One region of the Flavobacterium sp. C4GT6 genome, then DNA from elsewhere that is predicted to be linked to it. Evidence: riboswitches for the same ligand, from Rfam matches in the RefSeq annotation. Region 1 holds a riboswitch; the other holds the start of a gene.
The links. A riboswitch is a leader RNA that binds a small molecule or an ion and turns the genes downstream of it on or off. The one in region 1 is predicted to bind S-adenosylmethionine.
Positions count from the first base shown of each region.

Region 2: linked by a shared signal. The riboswitch ahead of V3Z67_RS09505 (trans-sulfuration enzyme family protein) and the one ahead of V3Z67_RS06425 (homocysteine S-methyltransferase family protein) in region 1 are both predicted to bind S-adenosylmethionine.

Region 1 is NZ_JAZGZU010000004.1:35,732-39,157, reverse strand. Features, by position in the region: gene metK (methionine adenosyltransferase) at 1-106, opposite strand, end outside; gene V3Z67_RS06435 (OsmC family protein) at 803-1,249, shown strand; gene V3Z67_RS06430 (hypothetical protein) at 1,369-1,896, shown strand; SAM riboswitch class I at 2,084-2,188, shown strand; gene V3Z67_RS06425 (homocysteine S-methyltransferase family protein) at 2,276-3,277, shown strand; gene metH (methionine synthase) at 3,286-3,426, shown strand, end outside.
Region 2 is NZ_JAZGZU010000006.1:137,207-140,632, reverse strand. Features, by position in the region: gene V3Z67_RS09515 (S8 family serine peptidase) at 1-552, opposite strand, end outside; gene V3Z67_RS09510 (EamA family transporter) at 705-1,556, shown strand; SAM riboswitch class I at 1,684-1,793, shown strand; gene V3Z67_RS09505 (trans-sulfuration enzyme family protein) at 1,944-3,122, shown strand; gene V3Z67_RS09500 (homoserine dehydrogenase) at 3,153-3,426, shown strand, end outside.

The DNA.
Region 1 (3,426 bases):
CGGCGTCAAAAGCTAGGAAGTTATCAATCAGCGCATCCGAAATCTGGTCAGCAATTTTATCAGGGTGCCCTTCGCTCACTGATTCTGACGTAAATAAATATGCCATAAAATGTTTACTAATTTATGTAGTGAAAAAACAGTGCTGAATGCGGCAAGTGCTAAAGGGAAGTGGTCCTGCTTTAGCATTTTTTATTGAGGTTGCAATCAGTACAAATCTTTCCTCTAATTTTTTCTCCTGCAAAGGTATAAAACCTATTTGGAATAAAAAAAACTGCTCAGGATTTTAATATTTTTAAAAGAATTTTTTAACGCTGTTTATTTAAATACGTAGTATTTAAGTTTCTGCTTATGTATTTTTAAAATGTTAATTTTTACTTTTTGTGTTGTTTATGTCGGGAATTGTTCGGATGTTTGTTGTTCAAAATCAGAGAAATGAAATTTATTATTTGCAATATGTCATACTTTACGTGGAAAATTTCCGCAGGGGTGACTGTTGACTAATTTTAAATTAAAATTATATAAAACAAAAAGCCCCTGCCAACAGCAGGGGCTTTTTTATTTTAATTATTTGGCAATAACCGTTATAGGGACATGAAAGTTTTTAATTCGTTTACATCATTTATCACAACCATTTGTAAGTTCATCTGTATTTCGTATACCTGGATGTGGAAGCACTATGTACATTGCCAAAAGCGAACGACTTAATATTTAGTTTTATAATTCAAGTGTAAGGTCCTTTTGGTAAACTCCAGAAGGACCTTTTTTTATTTCAATCATTCTCATTTAAAAAAATAGCAATATTATGAACACAACATCTATTAACGTACTGGGGTACACAGGTAACAATAAGCAATTTGTAGTTAAAACACTTAATACCGATTTAAGGATAAGCGAAAATGAAAAGTTTCCGGAACTACAGGGGTCAAATCCTTACGAATACATTTTAGCAGGATTTGCAGGTTGTATTAATTCACTGGGGCAACTGGTGGCCGGAGAGCAGGGTATAGCGCTTAACTCATTACAGGTAGAAATTACAGGGAACTTCAATGCAGCAAAATATGAAGGAAAGAACACGAAAGAAAGAGCCGGTTTCAGTAAACTGGAAGTTACTCTTAAGCCGTCAACAAAAGCTTCTTTAACAGCTTTACAGCGATGGGTAAAAGAGATACAGGCGCGCAGCCCTGTATATGATAATCTGGTCAATGCCACACCCGTCGACCTCATACTCTACAAAGAATACCATTACTGATTAGGTAAAGGTTTGATATAAATATTTTAAGTTGTTTTTGTTTGTTTGTGAAGAACTGGTCTTTCCCCCTGCGCCATAACAGGGGGGAGTCCATTCTTAAAAAGAAAAAAGTAAAAAAAATGAATAATAGGATAAACATAGTGCTCTTCGGTATAGGAAACGTGGGGAGCGCGCTCATAAATAAAATTTTAAAAGAAAGAAAAGGCCTTGCGCTGGATAATAAAATAGACCTGAGGTTCCCGGTAATCACTAACTCATCGGTAGCCTTTTTTGAAAAGGAGGGAGTGAACTTTTCATGGGAAGCCAACTTTATACAGTTTGGCATTCCGTTTAAAATGGAAGATGTATTGCAATACCTGCATGCTAATAATATTAGCAACCTGATTACGGTTGATGCTTCGGGGGACGACAGTCTTCCGTTAGATTATACAAAACTGCTTAAAAGTGGGTTTAATGTAGTGTCGGTAAATAAAAATGCAACAGGGTTACCTGCATCATTTAAAGATGAGGTCAAACTGGCAGCATCGGTACACGGGTTAGAAGCCCTCTTTTTAGGTGGTCCTAAAGACAGCAGAGGGGAAATAGTACAAAAGCTATTTGAAGCTTTGGTAGAGATTGCCGAAAAACAAAAGAAACTGGCGGCTTAATAAAATAGGGACTAATAATTCATTATCATGTGTGTTTAAAGGGCAGGCTTTGGAGCCTGTCTTTTTCTATGTACTTTTACAGGCTATATTTATTGTAGCATTATATACCTGTAATTCAGTCTGCTATTTTTTATTTGCATAATATTAATTTATTACATTACTTTGCAGGGTTCTTATACAAATTGATTTGTTATCACGAAAGGCAGAGGGAATAGACCCGATGAAGCCTTAGCAACCCTTTAATCTTTTAAAGAAGGTGCTAAATTCTACCGCAAGCGCGGATAGATAACACAAGGAAAATACTCCCGTATTTTCTCTCTCCACTTTTTTGATGACATATTGATATTATAACGGAACATTAATCCGAATATAAACTATTATGTCAAAAATACATCAGGCTCTTAACGAAAGGATACTTATACTTGATGGTGCTATGGGTACCATGCTTCAGCGGTATAATTTTACGGAAGAAGATTTTAGGAGCGAACGATTTGCAGATTTTCCGCATCCGTTAAAAGGGAATAACGACCTTTTATCACTAACCCAGCCACAGGCTATAAGGGATATTCATGCCTTATACTTTGAAGCAGGGGCTGATATTGTGGAAACCAATACCTTCTCAGGTACTACCATAGGTATGGCCGATTACCACATGGAACATTTGGTATATGAGCTTAACTATGAGTCAGCTAAAATTGCCCGTGAGGTCGCTGATGAATACACTGCCAAAAATCCTGATAAACCCCGTTTTGTGGCAGGCTCTATAGGTCCTACAAACCGTACAGCAAGCATGTCGCCCGATGTGAACGATCCCGGATACAGGGCTATTACTTTCGATCAACTTCTAATCGCTTATAAAGAACAGGTACGTGCCCTTATTGACGGGGGGAGTGACTTGCTTTTGGTGGAAACCATTTTTGATACCCTTAATGCTAAAGCAGCACTTTTTGCTATAGAGGAAGTAAAAGAGGAACTGGGGCTGGATATACCTGTAATGGTGAGCGGTACAATTACCGATGCTTCGGGCAGAACGCTATCAGGACAAACGGTTGAGGCCTTTTTAATATCAATTTCACATATACCGCTGCTGAGTGTTGGTTTCAATTGTGCATTGGGTGCCGATCAGTTAAAACCATACCTGAAAAGACTGGCTCACAATACATCGTTCAATGTATCGGCACACCCTAATGCGGGACTACCAAATGCATTTGGGCAGTATGACCAGACAGCAGAGGAAATGCAGGTACTTATTAAAGAGTATCTAGATGATAACCTGATTAATATTATAGGAGGATGCTGTGGTACAACACCAGAGCATATTAAATTAATTGCAGAGGTAGCGGCAAACTATGAGCCAAGGCAGTTGCCGGTTATTAGTTAATAGGAGATATGAAGGAGAATATTCAAAGATATTTAAAGCTGTCGGGGCTGGAGCCGTTAATCGTTACACCCGAGAGTAATTTTATAAATGTAGGGGAACGTACTAATGTTACGGGATCCCGAAAATTCCTGCGTCTTATAAAGGATGAA
Region 2 (3,426 bases), on a different contig from region 1:
ATTAACTCCGGGAAACCCCGAATCCAGTACGGCTATTATCATACCCTCTCCGCTATAATCCTGCTGGTGTAGTACGTGTCCGTTAAGCATTTGTATTTGGGTAGTACTCATACCATAATTAAAATCGGCCTGAACATCCAGTGTTTTATTCACCTGCTGCTGCCTTGAGGCTATTGCAGGCCTACCGGGGTTGTTAAGTGATTTATCGGCATATTCTATACTGTCTACAAACTCCAGTGAAGTTAGTGCAGCTATATCAATCAGTTCTCCTCTTACATGCAGTGCATTAAGCCATTTTGACTTTGCCATTACCGTTATTCCGCTAGCAGCTGTTACACCGTTTATATACTCCTGATGAATAGGAACATCAAGTTCATCCAGCTCAATACCCTGTGCAGCCCTGCGGTCTAATGCACGTTGAGATAGCATTTCAAGCGGATTTTCAAAGTAATAATCTGCGTCAGGTTTATCGGTAAAATACACCCAGGCATCCTCCTGAGCGCTACATACTGCAGTAAATATAAGTAACAGTAATAGGAACTGCTTTTTCATTTTTTTAAAATTTTAACCATTCTTCCTAAAAGAATATACGCCCTGTAGGAGTTTATGGTTTATTCTTAATACGATTTCATAGCGGAATCAAATATACAAAAGATGCCTGCAAAAACTGAAAAGATAGTATTTTTGCCCAAATTCTTTTAACGATGTTATACCTCATTTTAAGTATTATATGCAGCGTTACCGTTGGTGTACTGTTTAAAACTGCAAAAAAATACCCTGTAAACATTAGCCAGATTGTAGGCTGGAACTATGTGTTTGCCGTAGGACTGTGCTATCAGTTTTTTAAACCCGATATGAGTACTGTAGATAGTAATGCCACATGGCACATTTATATTCCGTTGGCGGTATTACTGCCTTCCATATTTATATTTTTGGCACTATCCATTAAGCATATGGGAATTGTAAAAACCGATGCAGCCCAACGCCTGTCACTATTTATCCCTATACTTGCAGCTTACTTTATTTTTAAGGAAAGTTTTACTACTTATAAAATTATAGGCCTGCTTGTAGGTTTCCCTGCTATAGCTTTGATACTCTCCAAAAAAGACGATAATAATGCCTCAAAGTGGTTTTATCCGGCTATCGTATTACTGGGATTTGGCGTTATAGATATACTGTTCAAACAGATAGCCCTGCACAATACCATGCCTTACATCACATCGCTTTTTATAGTATTTTGCGGAGCTTTAGCCGTGGCATGGCTGTATGTATTTTTTAAACTGATTGTGAGTAAAGAAAAACTAAGCCTTATGAATTTGGCTTTTGGGGCACTGGTTGGTATTTTCAATTTCTGTAATATTCTTTTTTACTTAAAAGCGCATAAAGCATTTTCTGAAGATCCATCGACCGTTTTTGCCGGAATGAACATGGGGGTAATTGTACTGGGCAGCCTTGTGGGGATTTTATTTTTTAAAGAAAAGATGTCAAAACTTAATTATGCCGGACTCACTTTAGCACTTTTTGCCATCTTTTTCATAGCACTTTCTCAGTTGTAAGCTCATTAAAACTAAAAAAACACCAAATTTAAATATTTGATATTCAGTTAAATAAAAATATTTAAAGTTTTATTTGGAAATTAAAATCATTGTACTTTAAATTTGCAGCAAGTTCTTTAGAAAATAATTCTTATCCAGAAAGACCGAGGGATTTGACCCTATGACGTCTTGGCAACCTGTTCATTAATTTGAATAAGGTGCCACATTCAACCACATGCAAATGTGGAAAGATAAGTTTAGAAATACGTAGATAATACTTCAATATATTATGTGCCTTTCTGACTTATCGGAAAGGCATTTTTTGTTTATGCACTTTCCGATAGACTGGTTTAGAATGTTTTTTTAACAGGATTTAAAAAATTGTCAAATATTCTAAACAGCAAAAAAATGAGAGAGCAAACTTTAATTCTTAACAGCATTCCGGTAGACGAACTAACAGGATCAATCGCTACCCCTATTTACCAAACATCAACATTTGTACAGGATGCACCGGGCGTTCACAAAGGTTACGACTATTCACGCAGTAACAACCCTACACGTAAGGTTCTTGAAGACTGTATTGCAGCACTTGAAAACGGTCACGGTGGTTTTGCTTTTGCAAGCGGACTGGCAGCTATTGACTCGGTTATAAAACTTCTTGAAGCAGGGGACGAGGTTATAGCAGTAGATGATATTTACGGAGGGGCTTTCCGCCTGTTCACTCACGTGTACCAAAAATTCGGAATCAAAATTAACTATGTAGATTCTACAAACGCTCAAAATGTAGCCGATGCAGTTACCAATAAAACAAAACTTATCTGGATTGAATCGCCTACAAACCCTACCCTAAAAGTATCTGATATACGCACTATCGCAAAAACAGCAAAAGAAAACAACATACTGCTTTGTGTAGATAATACTTTTGCATCGCCGGTTTCTCAAAAACCTATCGATCTTGGTGCAGACATTGTTATTCACAGTGCAACTAAATACATTGCAGGTCACAGTGACCTGATTGCGGGTCTTGTGGTAACTTCTAGACAGGAACTAAGCGAGAAAATCAAATTCATACAAAATGCATCAGGTGCTATTTTAGGACCATTTGACAGCTGGTTAGTAATCCGCGGTATTGAAACGCTTACCCTTAGAGTAAGACAACATGCCGAAAACGCTCAGAAAATAGCTGAGTTCCTACAGGAAGAAAAGCTTATTAAAAATGTTTACTACCCTGGCCTTAAAACACACCACAACCATGAGATTGCTAAAAGTCAGCAAAAATACTTTGGTGGTGTAATCGCTTTTGATCTTGTAATTGATGATAAAGAACTGGCTTCACAAATAGTATCGGGCACTAAACTGTTTAAACTGGCTGAAAGTCTTGGAGGTATTAAAAGCCTTTGCTGCCTGCCATGTGAAATGACTCACAAATCAATCCCGGCAGAAAAGAGATACAGCTCTGGCGTTACTGATAGCCTTATACGCCTTTCTGTAGGTCTTGAAGATGCTGATGATCTAATTGACGACTTAAAACAGGCTATTGCTGCTGCTGTTAAAGCTAATGCAGATAAAAAAAGCGTAACAGCTTAATTAAACATCTCTCAAAAGAAGAAATACAAAATGTCAAGAAAAAATTTAAATATAGGATTATTCGGTTTTGGATGTGTAGGCTACGGACTATACGAAGTGTTGGAAAAAACTCCGGGACTGAAAGCAAACATCAAAAACATTTGTGTTAAGGACAAAAACAAAGCCCGTGAAATAGGTGCAGAAAACTTTACTTACGACAAAAATGACATCCTTAACGACGAAGATATCAATGTGGTAGTAGAACTTATAGATGATGCCGATGCTGCTTTTGAAATTGTAGCGGCTGCTCTTAAAAAAGGGAAAG